DNA from 2 places in the Bacillus sp. NS1 genome. Region 2 is predicted to be linked to the other one. Evidence: a T-box and tRNA genes for the amino acid it is inferred to sense, from the RefSeq annotation. Region 2 holds a T-box; the other holds one or more tRNA genes.
The links. A T-box is a leader RNA that pairs with one kind of tRNA and senses whether it is charged. The one in region 2 lies ahead of thrS (threonine--tRNA ligase), so its partner is inferred to be a tRNA-Thr.
Positions count from the first base shown of each region.

Region 1: it has a tRNA-Thr gene. The T-box ahead of thrS (threonine--tRNA ligase) is inferred to sense a tRNA for this amino acid. The anticodon was not compared.

Region 1 covers NZ_JBZAZF010000006.1:20,841-28,647, forward strand. Annotated here, with positions in the region: gene murQ (N-acetylmuramic acid 6-phosphate etherase) at 1-187, opposite strand, end outside; gene AC4CV5_RS18510 (GNAT family N-acetyltransferase) at 296-778, opposite strand; gene AC4CV5_RS18515 (2-thiouracil desulfurase family protein) at 791-1,246, opposite strand; tRNA gene AC4CV5_RS18520 (tRNA-Glu) at 1,427-1,501, shown strand; tRNA gene AC4CV5_RS18525 (tRNA-Val) at 1,505-1,580, shown strand; tRNA gene AC4CV5_RS18530 (tRNA-Thr) at 1,585-1,657, shown strand; tRNA gene AC4CV5_RS18535 (tRNA-Tyr) at 1,680-1,764, shown strand; tRNA gene AC4CV5_RS18540 (tRNA-Gln) at 1,769-1,840, shown strand; gene sigW (RNA polymerase sigma factor SigW) at 2,070-2,633, shown strand; gene rsiW (anti-sigma-W factor RsiW) at 2,647-3,273, shown strand; gene cdaA (diadenylate cyclase CdaA) at 3,434-4,255, shown strand; gene cdaR (CdaA regulatory protein CdaR) at 4,248-5,699, shown strand; gene glmM (phosphoglucosamine mutase) at 5,718-7,064, shown strand; gene glmS (glutamine--fructose-6-phosphate transaminase (isomerizing)) at 7,498-7,807, shown strand, end outside.
Region 2 covers NZ_JBZAZF010000001.1:377,434-385,240, forward strand. Annotated here, with positions in the region: gene cysL (cysJI operon transcriptional regulator CysL) at 1-580, shown strand, start outside; gene lipL (octanoyl-[GcvH]:protein N-octanoyltransferase) at 628-1,473, shown strand; gene AC4CV5_RS01930 (carboxylate/amino acid/amine transporter) at 1,646-2,536, shown strand; gene rsfA (prespore-specific transcription regulator RsfA) at 2,680-3,459, opposite strand; gene AC4CV5_RS01940 (YuzB family protein) at 3,672-3,896, shown strand; gene AC4CV5_RS01945 (HD domain-containing protein) at 4,057-5,358, shown strand; gene AC4CV5_RS01950 (YwgA family protein) at 5,394-5,894, shown strand; T-box leader at 6,006-6,238, shown strand; T-box leader at 6,269-6,490, shown strand; gene thrS (threonine--tRNA ligase) at 6,543-7,807, shown strand, end outside.

The DNA of each region.
Region 1 (7,807 bases), on a different contig from region 2:
ATGAGTCATACGCGCAGTCTACAGCTGTTTTAATATCGGGGAGAACCTGCTGAACGGCGGCTGCGACTTTTAAATCTTCGTTGTTGATCATTTTGAGGATGTCGAGTGTATTTGCTTTATGGATTTCAGCTGTTTGGCTATTGCGTGATTCCGTTGTAAGACGGTGAAGGTTTAATGGTTCTGACATGAGGATGCCCCCTGTTTAGAATAATGTATCTTAATATTCAGTATATTCATTTCTGTCATGATATTTCAACTATGTTTTTGCATTTTTGAAATTTTATTTCACTTCAGGCTATAAGAAATAATGAAGGATCAGCTGTTCTCCGAGCGGTCCGATTCTTCTCCTGCCTTTATCAAGGAACCCGCTTTTCATATAAAGGCGCTTTGCGCGTGTGTTCAGATGATTGACGGCCAAAATGATTTCATCGCACCATGGAAAATAACCGCTCACAAAAGAGGGAAGCTGAAGCATTGCTTTTTTTGCATAGCCTTTTCCGTGATGCACAGCGTTTAATGACAGGGAACTGAGCAGTAAAGCAAATGGATTGTTAGAATAGGGTGCCAGCGTTTCTTTTGATGTATGTAAAATGAAAAAACCGACTGGGAGATCGTCTTTTAAGATGATAACCGGATACCGGTCCCGTATGCTCAGGGCCTGAGTCAGCACCTCTTTGGGGAGAGAGGTAAAGCGTTTGTCATCGTTGTTAAGCGTGAATGATTGAAGCTCCGGCAAGTGTTCAGGCTTATAGAAGGATAAAGAAATGTCTAGAGTCATGTGGCGGCCTCCTTACAATATGTCGTCTAGCTGGTTTTCTGAAATGACGCGGTAGCCTGCTTGCTCTAACAGTGCGGCGGTCACTCCGCTGCCGGTGATTTTTGCGCCAGAGAATGTGCCGTTATAGATAAAACCGCTTCCGCACGATGGACTGTTTTCTTTTAATATGATGGCAGAGGCATTGATTTCTTTTGCATAAGCTAATGTCTTAGCGGCACCTTCCATATATAATTCTGTTACATCTTCTCCTGAAGCTGTCATGATTTTCGCGGTTCCATTGAGAACATCCTCGCCGGTGCCTCCGATAATTTCTGCAGGTTCACGAGGAGTTGAGAAGCCGCCAAGAAGCTCAGGGCAAGCCATAACTGCTTTATTTTCACCGACAAGTTTTCTGATTTTCTCTGATGCGGCGTGAGAGCCGTTGTATCTGCATTCAATGCCTCCAAGGCAAGAACTGACTAGGATCATATTGGTTTCTCCTCTCTTGCATCGTTTGTCTCTATCATAAAATAAATGACTAATGTTGGGAGGCTTTTTCAGTTAAAAAAGGAGTTAAAAAGTTTGAAAATAAAAAATTTAATTTTCCTCTTTACAAACAGGGGGTAACCTGTATATAATAACTTTTGTCAGCTCGACGAGAACACAAACGGCCCGTTGGTCAAGCGGTTAAGACACCGCCCTTTCACGGCGGTAACACGGGTTCGAATCCCGTACGGGTCACCATTTGGAGGATTAGCTCAGCTGGGAGAGCATCTGCCTTACAAGCAGAGGGTCGGCGGTTCGAGCCCGTCATCCTCCACCATCTTGCCGGTGTAGCTCAATTGGTAGAGCAACTGACTTGTAATCAGTAGGTTGGGGGTTCAAGTCCTCTTGCCGGCACTGTTTTTCTTAATATGAATATGGAGGGGTAGCGAAGTGGCTAAACGCGGCGGACTGTAAATCCGCTCCCTCAGGGTTCGGCAGTTCGAATCTGCCCCCCTCCACCATTATTGGGCTATAGCCAAGCGGTAAGGCAACGGACTTTGACTCCGTCATGCGTTGGTTCGAATCCAGCTAGCCCAGTCACAGACACCTTTGACCAAAAGGTGTCTTTTTTCTTTTTGAAAAATAATTCCAACTTCTAACTGTTCAGTCTGTATAATAATTTTAAAAATATGTTAAGGTAGTTTATTCACGAATTACCATCTACACCCTGCCAAAAATTTGTTAAACTTATTTTATAAAAAAATTGAAACCTTTTGAAACGAAGCTCGTATACATACAGACCGGTGAAGGCAGAGGTTAGATAAATATGGAAATGATGATTAAAAAGAGAATTAAACAAGTCAAAAAAGGCGACCAAGATGCATTTGCGGACATCGTAGATATTTACAAGGATAAAATTTATCAGCTTTGCTACCGTATGCTTGGTAATGTGCATGAGGCAGAGGATATAGCACAGGAGGCTTTCATCAGAGCGTACGTTAATATCGACAGTTTTGATATTAACCGGAAATTTTCAACTTGGCTTTATCGAATCGCGACCAACTTAACTATTGACCGCATTCGCAAAAAGAAGCCGGATTATTACCTCGATGCAGAGGTGGCTGGTACGGAAGGCTTGACCATGTATTCCCAAATCGCCGCAGATGGGGTATTGCCAGAGGATGCAGTTGTGTCACTGGAGCTCTCAAACACGATTCAGCAGAAAATTTTAAAGCTTCCTGACAAATACAGAACAGTTATCGTATTAAAGTATATTGATGAACTCTCATTAATTGAAATCGGGGAGATTCTGAACATTCCTGTGGGGACTGTGAAAACTCGGATTCACAGGGGCAGAGAGGCTCTTAGAAAACAATTAAGGGATCTTTAAGTGGGGTGATGAAATGAGCTGTCCTGAACAAATTGTGCAGCTTATGCATATGCATCTTGATGGAGATATCCTTCCAAAAGATGAACACGTATTAAATGAACATCTGGAGACATGCGAGAAATGCAGAAAGCATTTTTATGAGATGGAAAAATCTATAGCGCTCGTCCGGAGCACATCGCATGTCGAAGCCCCCGCGGATTTTACCGCTAATGTCATGGCGAAATTGCCTAAGGAGAAGAAAAGAGCTTCTGTGAAAAGGTGGTTCAGAACCCATCCTGTTATCGCAGCTGCTGCGGTATTCATCATTTTGATGGGCGGAGGTTTTTTTAACAGCTGGCATAATGACCACAATTTCAGCGTGTCCAAGCAGCCGAATCTTGTGGTGCATAATCACACTGTGACCGTGCCAGAAGGTGAGACGGTCAAAGGTGATGTCACTGTCAAAAACGGCAAGCTGATTATTAAAGGCAAAATAGACGGGAATGTAACCGTCGTAAACGGCGAAAAGTATATGGCCTCTGCTGGACAAGTCACCGGTCAGATTGAAGAAATCAATCAATTATTCGACTGGACATGGTACAAGATGAAGTCTGCGGGGAAAAGTGTAGTCAATGCATTAAATCCGAAAGGGAAAGAGTAAAGCGCGTCAGCCGCTTTGCTCTTTTTTTATGGGCTGAACGGGCTGGCACATTTCACTTGCCAAATCGAAATGTGGTATAATGGGCTCGCTATGTAAAGTACATATGCGTAACACGTAAAACACAAAATACGAAATGACTGAAATCTTGGAGGACGAGGAAATGGCTTTTGAGGATATCCCTTTTTTGCAGTACCTCGGCAATGCCGTTGATATTCTCCTTGTTTGGTATGTGATATATAAATTGATTATGGTGATACGCGGCACGAAAGCGGTTCAGCTGTTAAAAGGAATTGTAGTGATCGTGCTTGTCCGTATGGCCAGCCAATATTTGGGCCTCAGCACGCTTCAATGGCTGATGGACCAAGCGATAACATGGGGATTTTTAGCAATTATTATTATTTTCCAGCCAGAGCTGAGAAGAGCGCTTGAACAGCTTGGCCGCGGCCGCTTTTTTTCTAGGAGCGGCACACCTGTAGAGGAAGCGCAGCAGAAAACAATTGAGGCCATTACAAAAGCAATCAATTATATGGCGAAACGCCGTATAGGCGCCCTGCTGACCATTGAGCGGGATACTGGAATGGGGGATTATATTGAGACGGGCATACCATTGAATGCAAAAGTCAGCTCTGAGCTGCTGATCAATATTTTTATCCCAAATACCCCGCTTCATGATGGTGCGGTGATTATGAAGAATAATGAGATTGCCGCGGCCGCCTGTTATCTGCCGCTTTCTGAAAGCCCGTTTATCTCAAAAGAACTGGGTACGCGGCACAGGGCGGCTGTGGGCATCAGTGAAGTAACAGACAGTTTGACAATTATTGTGTCTGAAGAGACCGGCGGCGTCAGTGTGGCGAAGAACGGAGACCTTCACAGAGAGCTGACGGAAGAAGCGTTGAAAGAAATGCTTGAAGCCGAGTTTAAGAAAAACACCAGAGACACTTCTTCTAACCGCTGGTATTGGAGGGGCAAGAAAAATGGATAAATTCTTAAACAACCGCTGGGCTGTGAAAATGATTGCTCTGCTTTTCGCGCTCTTGCTTTATGTGGCGGTTAACAGCAATCAAGCACCGACTCCAAAAAAACCTGGTGAATCTTTCTTTCCGACATCAACAACTGATGAAGCAACACTGACCGATATTCCGGTCAAAGCGTATTATGATGATGAAAATTACGTCGTGACAGGTGTTCCGCAAACGGTTAATGTCACGATAAAAGGCTCGACAAGCGCCGTGAAAAAGGCTAGACAGACTAAGAATTTTGAAATATATGCCGATATGGAAAATTTGAAAACCGGCACACATAAGGTTGAGCTAAAGGCCAAAAACGTGTCGGATGGGCTGACAATCTCAATCAATCCGTCTGTTACGACAGTTACCATTCAAGAACGGACGACCAAAAGCTTTCCCGTAGAAGTGGAGTACTACAATAAAAGCAAGATGAAAAAAGGCTATTCTCCGGAGCAGCCGATTGTCAGTCCGAAAAATGTTCAGATTACCGGATCTAAAAATGTGATTGATAATATTTCTCTTGTAAAAGCTTCAGTGAATTTGGAAAACGCAGATGAAACGATTGAAAAGGAAGCGAAAGTGACTGTCTATGATAAAGACGGAAACGCGCTTCCTGTCGACGTAGAGCCCTCTGTCATCAAGATTACCGTTCCGGTGACAAGCCCGAGTAAAAAGGTGCCCTTTAAAATTGAACGGACAGGAAGCCTTCCTGACGGTGTCAGCATAGCCAAAATTGAATCCAGTCCCAGTGAAGTAACGGTTTACGGCTCACAGGATGTATTGGATTCTCTTGAATTTATTGACGGCGTAAGCCTAGATTTAAGCAAAATTAACAAGGATTCCGATATCGAGGCAGATATTCCGCTTCCTGACGGCGTCAAAAAAATCTCGCCGTCAAAGGTGACTTTGCATATAGAGGTAGATAGTGAAGCGGATCAGAAGTTTGAGAATGTCTCTATTAAGACTGTAGGGCTGAGCGGCTCGCAAAACATTGAATTTCTAGATCCTGAATCGCAAGCGATAGACGTGACGGCTAAAGGCTCTCCCGCCAATATAAAAAAACTGAAGAAATCAGATATTGAATTGTATGTGAATGTTTCAGATTTAGATGACGGGGAGCATAGCGTGAAGCTTGAAGTAAACGGGCCCCAGAATGTAACCTGGTCCTTGGGGCAGAAAAATGCCAAAATCAAGCTGACGTCTAAAAAAGGCAATACATCAACTAATGACAACAGCAGCAATACATCAAGGAACCAGGATGACACAGATATGCAAACTGATCAAAAGAACAATCAGCAAGAAGATACAACGAATACTGATAAAAACAGCAATGATCAAAAACAAGACGAAAATAAAGATCAAAACCAAGATCAGGATGAGGATGAATCCACAGCGGATTCACAATCCTCATCAGAATAAAAAAGGAGCGATTATAAAATGGGCAAGTATTTTGGAACAGACGGTGTAAGAGGTGTCGCCAATAGTGAGCTTACACCTGAGCTGGCCTTCAAAGTCGGACGTTTCGGCGGATATGTGCTGACAAAAGACAAACAACGTCCGAAAGTGCTGATAGGCCGCGATACACGGATCTCCGGCCATATGCTGGAGGGAGCCCTTGTCGCCGGACTTTTATCTATTGGCGCAGAAGTCATGCGTCTGGGTGTCATTTCTACACCTGGTGTATCTTATTTAACAAAAGCGATGGATGCAGAGGCAGGCGTCATGATTTCTGCTTCTCACAACCCAGTGCAGGATAACGGCATCAAGTTTTTCGGGGGAGACGGATTTAAGCTTTCTGACGAACAGGAGGCTGAAATTGAGCGCCTGATGGAAGAACCGGAGGATAAGCTGCCAAGACCGGTCGGAGCTGATCTCGGGCTTGTAAACGACTATTTTGAAGGCGGACAAAAATATCTGCAATTCTTAAAACAGACTGCTGATGAAGATTTCACAGGCATTCATGTAGCACTTGACTGCGCAAATGGTGCAACGTCGTCCTTGGCGACACACCTGTTTGCTGATTTAGATGCAGATGTTTCAACAATGGGAACTTCCCCGAACGGATTAAACATTAATGATGGCGTCGGATCAACTCATCCTGAAGCACTCAGCGCGTTTGTCAAAGAGAAAAACGCCGATCTCGGCCTTGCGTTCGACGGTGACGGCGACCGCCTGATTGCTGTTGATGAAAAAGGAAATATCGTTGACGGCGACCAAATCATGTACATATGCTCAAAACACCTGAAATCAGAGGGCCGTTTAAAGGATGACACAGTGGTTTCAACCGTGATGAGCAACCTCGGCTTCTATAAGGCGCTTGAAAAGGAAGGCATCAAAAGCGTGCAGACGGCTGTCGGTGACCGTTACGTGGTAGAAGCGATGAAAAAAGACGGCTACAATGTCGGCGGTGAGCAGTCAGGACATCTTATTTTCCTTGATTACAACACGACAGGGGACGGATTATTGTCTGCTATTATGCTGATGAACACATTGAAAGCGACAGGCAAGCCGCTGTCAGAGCTTGCAGCTGAAATGGAGAAGTTCCCGCAGCTGTTAGTCAATGTGAGAGTAACTGATAAATATAAAGTCGAAGAAAACGAAAAAGTAAAAGCTGTTATTTCTGAAGTTGAAAAAGAAATGAACGGCGACGGCCGGATTTTGGTGCGCCCTTCAGGAACTGAACCGCTCGTCCGTGTCATGGCTGAAGCGAAGACGAAAGAGCTGTGCGATGAGTATGTCAATCGCATTGTTGAAGTCGTCCGGTCAGAAATGGGATTAGAGTAACGAAGTCTATTATCAGAGACTGAACAAGACAAGCGAGGTTTACATAAGATAATTGTGAGACATACGGCAAAGTTGTTTAAAAAACAATTGACCGTTTATGCCACATGTTGTAAAATCAAGCTTGTCTTGTTCTTATTTTCTCAATAGGAAAAGAAGACGGGATTATTGCATTACCTATAATTATAGCGCCCGAACTAAGCGCCCGGAAAAAGGCTTAGTTGACGAGGATGGAGGTTATCGAATTTTCGGCGGATGCCTCCCGGCTGAGTGTGCAGATCACAGCCGTAAGGATTTCTTCAAACCAAGGGGGTGACTCCTTGAACAAAGAGAAATCACATGATCTTCCAAAAAACATGTAGGAGGGGACGATTGAAAGTCCCCTTGAAATTTGACTTTCTTCGTCTCCTTTTACAATCTTAGGAGGAAGAAAAATATGTGTGGAATCGTAGGTTATATCGGTCAGCTTGATGCGAAGGAAATTTTATTAAAAGGGTTAGAAAAGCTTGAGTATCGCGGTTATGACTCTGCTGGTATTGCTGTTGCCAACGAACAGGGAATCCATGTGTTCAAAGAAAAAGGACGCATTGCAGATCTTCGTGAAGTTGTGGATGCCAATGTAGAAGCGAAAGCCGGAATTGGGCATACTCGCTGGGCTACACACGGCGAACCAAGCTATCTGAACGCTCACCCGCATCAAAGCGCACTGGGCCGCTTTACACTTGTTCACAACGGCGTGATCGAGA
Region 2 (7,807 bases):
GCCGCTTCTGGCCCAGCTGCAAAAGCTGTATCCAGAGCTGAACCTCGATGTCATGATCGGAAATACAGAGGAGGTCAGCGAGCGTGTGCGGATGCTTCAGGCTGATATCGGACTGATTGAAGGACATACAAACGAGAATGAACTGGAAATTGAACCGTTCATGGAGGATGAAATGTGCATTGCCGCGCCGAACCAGCATCCGCTGGCCGGACTGAGAGATATTTCGATCAGCGACTTGCAAAACGAAGCATGGGTGACAAGGGAAAAAGGCTCCGGAACGAGAGAATATCTCGATCATGTGCTCAGCTCAAACGGACTGCGGCCGAAGTCGATGTTCACCATCAGCAGCAATCAAGGGGTAAAAGAAGCGGTCATCAGCGGCATGGGGCTGTCTGTTCTATCCAGAAGCGTGCTGCATAAGGATTTGATCCACCGTGAAATTTCAATTCTCCATATAAAAGATTTCTCGTTAAAGCGCAAGCTGTCTTACATTCATTCTCCTCTCATGGAGAATACAAAAAATAAAGAAATTTTTATTACGATGCTAAAAAGCAATTATCAATCACAGCGGCTGAAATGATATAATAGTTTTCGTTCATAAGCCTAACATGAAAGGGTTTTACATAGATGGCAAACCAACCGATTGATTTACTGATGCAGCCGACATGGAGAGTCATTGACCAATCCAGTCTCGGCCCTTTATTTGATGCGAAGCAATCCTTCGCAATGGATGATACGCTGTGCATGTCCGTCGGAAAAGGCGTGTCGCCGGCGACAGCGCGCTCATGGGTGCACCATAATACGATTGTCCTTGGAATACAGGATACGCGTCTCCCGTTTTTGCAGGATGGAATCTCCTTGCTGGAAAACGAAGGATACCGTGTGATTGTACGCAATTCCGGCGGTCTGGCAGTCGTTTTGGACGAGGGCGTTTTAAATATTTCTCTCATCTTCGAGGACGAAAAGAAAGGCATCGATATAGACAAAGGATATGAAGCGATGGTTGAGCTGATGAGACGGATGCTGAAACCGTACAATGCAAAGATCGAAGCCTATGAAATTGAAGGATCATATTGTCCCGGCAGCTATGACCTCAGCATAAATGGCAAAAAATTCGCCGGCATCTCTCAAAGACGCGTTCGCGGCGGAGTTGCTGTTCAAATTTATCTATGCGCGGATAAAAGCGGCAGTGAAAGAGCTGACTTGATCAGACGATTCTACCAGGAGGCGCTGAAGGACAAACGAAATGATAAAAAAGGCGTCTACCCGGAGATACGTCCGGAAACAATGGCGTCTTTAAGTGAGCTACTGCAAACAGACATCTCTGTACAAGACTTAATGTTCGCTTTACTGACAGAATTAAAAGCGTTAAGCACTCACCTTTACTCAGCAGGACTGTCCATTGATGAGGAAGTGGAATTTGAGAAAAACCTTGTCCGGATGGCTGAGCGGAATGCAAAGGTGTTTGGGTGAACGTTCTCCGCATGCCAGCCGTATCCGGGCGGCATGCATTTTTTATTTCAAGCGGTATTTTATCCCCCAACAATCTTATTTTTAGATAAATCCTTCTTATATACAGATAACCATGACAAAAAGAAAAACGATAAAATGACATCAGCATCCATAATACAAAGGGGAGAGGCAGATGAAAGGGAATGTTTACAGCCTGTTTGTGCTGATTGCGGCTTTCTTCTGGGGAACCACGGGAACCGTTCAGGCGATGGCTCCGGAAGGCTCCACACCGCTGGCATTCGGAGCGTTCAGATTATTAATAGGAGGAAGCGCGATGCTGGTTGCGGTATGGATCAGCCGGGAGCTTCACGTGAAAAATTGGTCATGGCCGCTCGTGTTATCGGCAGCGATTTGTATGGCGTGTTACCAGCCGCTGTTTTTCACAGCCGTTAAAGAAACCGGAATCGCTGTGGGGACTGTGATTGCGATCGGCAGTGCGCCTATCATTGCCGGAAGCATGGAGTGGGCCGTATTGAAAAAACGTCCGCGAAACTCTTGGTGGATCGCGACTGTGCTGGCTTTAGCCGGTTGCTGGCTCCTGTTTTCCGATGGTTCCAATGTTCGGATTGATGTTGCTGGCGTTCTTATGGCGCTCGGAGCGGGTGCTTCTTTTGCGGGCTACACGCTCATCAGTAAATCGATGATGAAAACTCAGCCTCCGCGAGCGACTTCCGCCGTTGTCTTTATGATAAGCGCCATCCTATTGACGCCGCTTTTATGGCAGTCAGATGTCTCGTGGATATTGACCCCGAGAGGATTGGGAACGAGCCTTTACATCGGTTTAATAGCAACATGCGCCGCATACTTCTTGTTTGCGAAAGGGCTTACTGGGGTTCCGGCCTCGGCGGCGGTCACGCTGTCTTTAGCTGAACCGCTGACGGCCTCATTGCTGGGCGTGTTTTTCATAGGTGAAATGCTTTCACTTTCCTCGTGGCTCGGCATTGCACTGATGATGCTTGGGCTTCTGGTCATTTCCGCTGTGCCTCGGAAACAAAAAGCGGCCGAGGCAGCTCACATGTCTTAATAGATTCACATAAGCTTGGCCTCATTTTACAAGAATAGCGAGGTTCGATGCAAAAAGTTAAAATCCTCTTTTCTCTATAGAAAAGGGGATTTTGCACATGGCGAAAATCCCAAAACCAGCTGCTGTTTTGGGATTTTTCTAACTTACTCTGCCATTTTTTCTAAATTGCCGTTTCGGTCCATTTTGAAGGACGGAGAGGCATGTTCATCTTCTTCAAATAAAACTAGCTTTCTGGCTCTATTCATAATTTTCACCAAGGTTTCATAATCTTCTTGGATCGTTTTTTGGTCTTTTTCAAGCTTTTGTACTTCTGCCTCAAGCTGTTCCGTTTTGCTTTGCAATTCCTGATTTTCTTTCTTTAAACGCTCATTTTCCATTTTTAAAGCTGATGATTGCTCGTTATTGCCATCGTAATTCTGCAGGAAGCGGATCACATCATTCATTGTCATCTCAGGCGCAGCTGCAGGTGTTTGGGGAGACAATAAGTGTGATAGACTAGCTAACTCTTCCTTAAAGCTTTCATCTACAAAAGGCATGTGTTCGCCTGACATTAAAGGCTGCTGCTCATTCTCAGCTGATGGTGCGTCTGTTTTAACCGGCTCCTCTGCAGCGGAATCTTGAATGATTTCAGGATCAACCGCAGGAGGCTGATATAATAGCCTTTTTTTCGCAGACTGTCCGTTTCCGAGCGCTCTCATCCGCTGTTTTCGCTGTTTTTTCGCAAGCTGCAGCGCTTTTTCATATTGGTGGCGGACTACCGCGTTCCATCTGAATCCGCAGGCTGCAGATGTCCGGTTTAATTTATCGCCGACTTCTTCAAAGGCGTTCAGCTGAGTGCTGCCCTCCCTTACATGCCGAAGCACTGTTTCGGCTAAAAGCAGATCATTTTCTTCTGACCAAGCGTCTTGTCGCTGTTTTGTCATTTATCTCAACTCCCATTTTTCTTTTCATGGTATTAGAATGTCCAGGTTGGAAAATATTTATACAAGTTGGCTGAAAGAATAGGAGATACGAAGGATGGAGCGGCTTGCAGGAACAGTCGAATCCTTGTAAAATGAAGAGTGATGTGATTTTTTTGAAAAGCATTTTAGGTTATTCACATAGATGAACATAGAAATGAAGGGAAGCGTACGTCATGGCTAATGAATTTCGAGTGTGTGATGATTGCCAAGCCACTAATATCAAAACCTTGCTGCCGCGTTTAAAAGAAGTGGACCCGGACGCAAAGGTTGAGGTAGGATGCCAATCTTATTGCGGGCCCGGACGGAAAAAATCATTTGCTTTTGTGAACAATCGCCCGCTGTCAGCTCCGACAGAGGATGAGCTGATTGACAAAGTAAAAAAGAAAATAAAAAAGTAAAAACATATTTTTCTTAGCCTAGGCCTTCGGGTCAGGCTTTTTTGCTTCACATCATGTGTTTTTCGTGAAGATGGAACAAATCGCCGGGCAAATTCAAGGATGTTTTCAAAGAATAGAGTCGATATAATAGAAACACGGCTAAAAAAAAGAGGGAATGACGATGGCGTATCCAAATGGAAAATTATCAGAAGAAAAAGTGTTTAAAGATCCGGTGCACCGCTATGTTCATGTACGGGACAAGCTGATATGGGATTTGATCGGGACCCGTGAATTTCAGCGTCTCCGCAGAATCAAGCAGCTCGGCACGACGTATTTGACGTTCCATGGCGCTGAGCACAGCCGGTTCAACCATTCTCTCGGTGTCTATGAAATTGTCAGGAGAATGGTTGATGACGTCTTTAAAGGCCGCCCTGAATGGGATGACAGTGAGCGCGAACTCTGTTTGGCCGCGGCGCTGCTTCATGATCTCGGGCACGGGCCGTTCTCGCATTCATTTGAAAAAGTCTTTCACCTTGACCACGAAGATTTTACAAGAGATATCATTTTGGGGGATACAGAGGTCAATCAGGTGCTTAGAAAAGTGAGCCCTAGTTTCCCGCAGGATGTTGCTGAAGTCATTGCCAAAACATATAAAAACAAGCAAGTGGTCAGCCTGATTTCGAGTCAGATAGACGCAGACCGCATGGATTACCTGCAGCGCGACGCTTATTATACGGGCGTCAGCTACGGCCATTTTGATATGGAGCGGATTCTTCGGGTGATGCGCCCGCGCGAGGATCAGATCGTCATTAAAGAAAGCGGGATGCACGCTGTCGAAGACTATATCATGAGCCGCTATCAAATGTATTGGCAGGTGTATTTCCATCCTGTGACAAGAAGCGCAGAGGTTATTTTAACGAAGATTCTTCACAGGGCGAAGCAGCTGCACGATGAAGGCTATGTCTTCACTCACGCTCCGGTCCATTTCTATTCTATTTTTGAAGGGAAATTGACACTGGAGGATTATGTGAAGCTGGATGAATCTATTATTTTGTATTACTTCCAGGCCTGGGAGGATGAAGAAGATTCGATTCTATCCGATTTGTGCCGCAGATTCATTAACCGCCAGCTGTTCCAATACGTTGAATTCAATCCGAATGAAGAAATGTCGGCTTATTTTGAGCTGACCTCATTGTTCAAAGAGGCGGGAATCGATCCGAGCTATTATTTGGTCGTTGATTCTTCTTCAGATCTGCCATACGATTTTTACCGTCCTGGAGAGGAAGAGGAGCGTCTGCCGATCCATCTCTTGACGCAAAACGGCCAAATTAAAGAGCTGTCCAGACAATCGGCTATTGTGGAATCCATCTCCGGAAAACGGCGGACGGACCACAAGCTGTACTATCCGAAGGACCTGATTTGTGACGGCTCTGAACATCCGGAAGCGAAAATGAAAATCCGGCAGCTGCTGGGACTGACATAGAAATTGGAAAGAAGGAAAAAGGAGATGTCGGGAATTTGTTGAAAGAACATGCAAAACTGATGAAGGTGTTCTCGGATTCTGGAGAAATCATCGGGCGGAAGAAGCTGCAGAAAATGATTTATATCGCAAAGAAAATGCAGTTTCCTTTCTATGAGAAATATGATTTTCACTTTTACGGACCGTATTCAGAGGAACTGACGCTCCAGATTGAAGAGCTGTGCAACCTTGGATTTCTGCATGAGGTGAAGGAAAAAAAGGGCGGCTACTTTCAATACCGTTATTCCCTGACTGAGACAGGCTCTGAATTTTTAGACCATGCTGATTTAGATATGCCAGATATCAAAGGGTATATCGAAAGTGTAAACAACCGTTCATCACGATTTTTAGAGCTGGTTTCCACGATCCTTTACTTTGACGGGCTTGAGGATGAGGAAAAGAAAGAAAAAGTCTTTACAATCAAAAGCAAGCAAAAGTATACAAATGAAGAATATGACGAAGCGCTTCAATACATAGAGGAACTGAAGCAGATTTGTTAACCATACCAAGCAAAAGAAATGAACCGTTTCTTTTGCTTTTTTTAACAAAACAGATTGCTGTATCAGGAAATGTATTGTAAAATATATGAAATACCAAACGATCAGTAATGTATACAGGCGCTGATAAGGACATGAGATGCTTTTTACGGTTTCCAGAGAGGGAAGGACAGCTGAGATCTTCCTAACGCAGGGAAAGCAGCTTACCGCCTTTGAGCCGTATCGGGGAAATCAAGTATCTGATACCGTCATGCTGCGTTACAGCACCTTAAAGCCGATACACTTACTATATGTGTTGATCGGGAATTTGGGTGGAACCACGGATAATAAACACATTCGTCCCTTTTAGAGGGATGGGTGTGTTTTTTTATAACTAAATACATGCAATGAAAAGGACATGAATAATCATTACGGTTTTCAGAGAGGGAAGGAAAGGTGAGAGCTTCCCAGCTTAGGATGATCATTTACCGCCTTGGAGCAGCATTGGGGAATTAAAGTATCCAATGCCGTCTATGCTGCGTTACAGCACCAAGCCGACAACATAGCGTTTGTCGGAAATTTGGGTGGAACCACGGGTTAATCACACACTCGTCCCTTACAGCGGGACGGGTGTGTTTTTTTATATAAACAATTATGAAGGAGTGTTTAAAAATGAGTAAACATGTACACATTCAGCTTCCGGACGGACAGATCAAGGAATATCCGAAAGGCATCACAATCAAAGAAGCAGCTGGTTCTATCAGTTCCAGTCTGCAAAAGAAGGCGGCAGCGGGTCAGGTTAACGGCAAGCTCGTCGATCTCAGTTTCAAGCTGGAGGAGGATGCTGAGCTTTCGATTATCACACTTGATTCCCAAGAAGGCTTGCAGGTGCTTCGCCACACATCAGCGCACGTACTGGCTCAAGCGGTGAAACGTCTGCACGGCGAAGTGTCATTGGGGATAGGTCCAGTGATTGAAGACGGCTTCTACTATGACATGAAGCTTGAGCAAAGCTTGACATCAGGAGACTTAGAAACCATCGAAAAAGAAATGAAAAACATTATAAATGAAAACTTGGAAATTAAACGAATTGAGGTTTCCTACGAAGAGGCTGAAGAGCTGTTTGCCAAAAAAGGTGAGCCGTTTAAGCTGGAGATTTTGAAGGATATTCCGCGCGGAGAGGATATCTCGCTGTATCAGCAGGGAGAATTCATTGATCTGTGCCGCGGGCCGCATCTTCCTTCTACAGGAATGATCAAGGCGTTCAAACTGACAAGATTATCGGGCGCTTATTGGCGCGGAGACAGCGAAAATGAAGTTCTGCAGCGGGTGTACGGGGTTGCGTTTCACAAGAAAAAAGATCTCGATGCGCATCTGCATATGCTGGAAGAAGCGGCAAAACGAGACCACCGCAAGCTGGGCAAACAACTAGGGCTGTTTATGTTTTCTGAAGAAGCGCCGGGGATGCCGTTTTACTTGCCGAAAGGGCAGATTGTCCGCAATGAACTGGAACGCTTCTCGCGTGAGCTGCAAACAAAGGCCGGCTACGATGAGGTGCGTACGCCGTTTATGATGAATCAGCGGTTATGGGAGCAGTCAGGACACTGGGACCATTATCGCGACAATATGTATTTTTCAGAAGTGGATGATACAAGTTTCGCAATGAAGCCGATGAATTGTCCCGGACATATGCTCATCTTTAAAAACAGCCTATATTCGTATCGGGATCTGCCGATTCGCATGGCGGAATTTGGCCAGGTGCATCGCCATGAATACAGCGGCGCTCTAAACGGAATGCTTCGCGTCCGGACGTTCTGCCAGGATGACGCCCATATCTTTGTTCGGGAGGATCAGATTGAGAGTGAGATCAAAGAAGCGATTGGATTGATTGATGAGGTATATCGTACATTTAGCTTCGAGTATTCTGTCGAACTCTC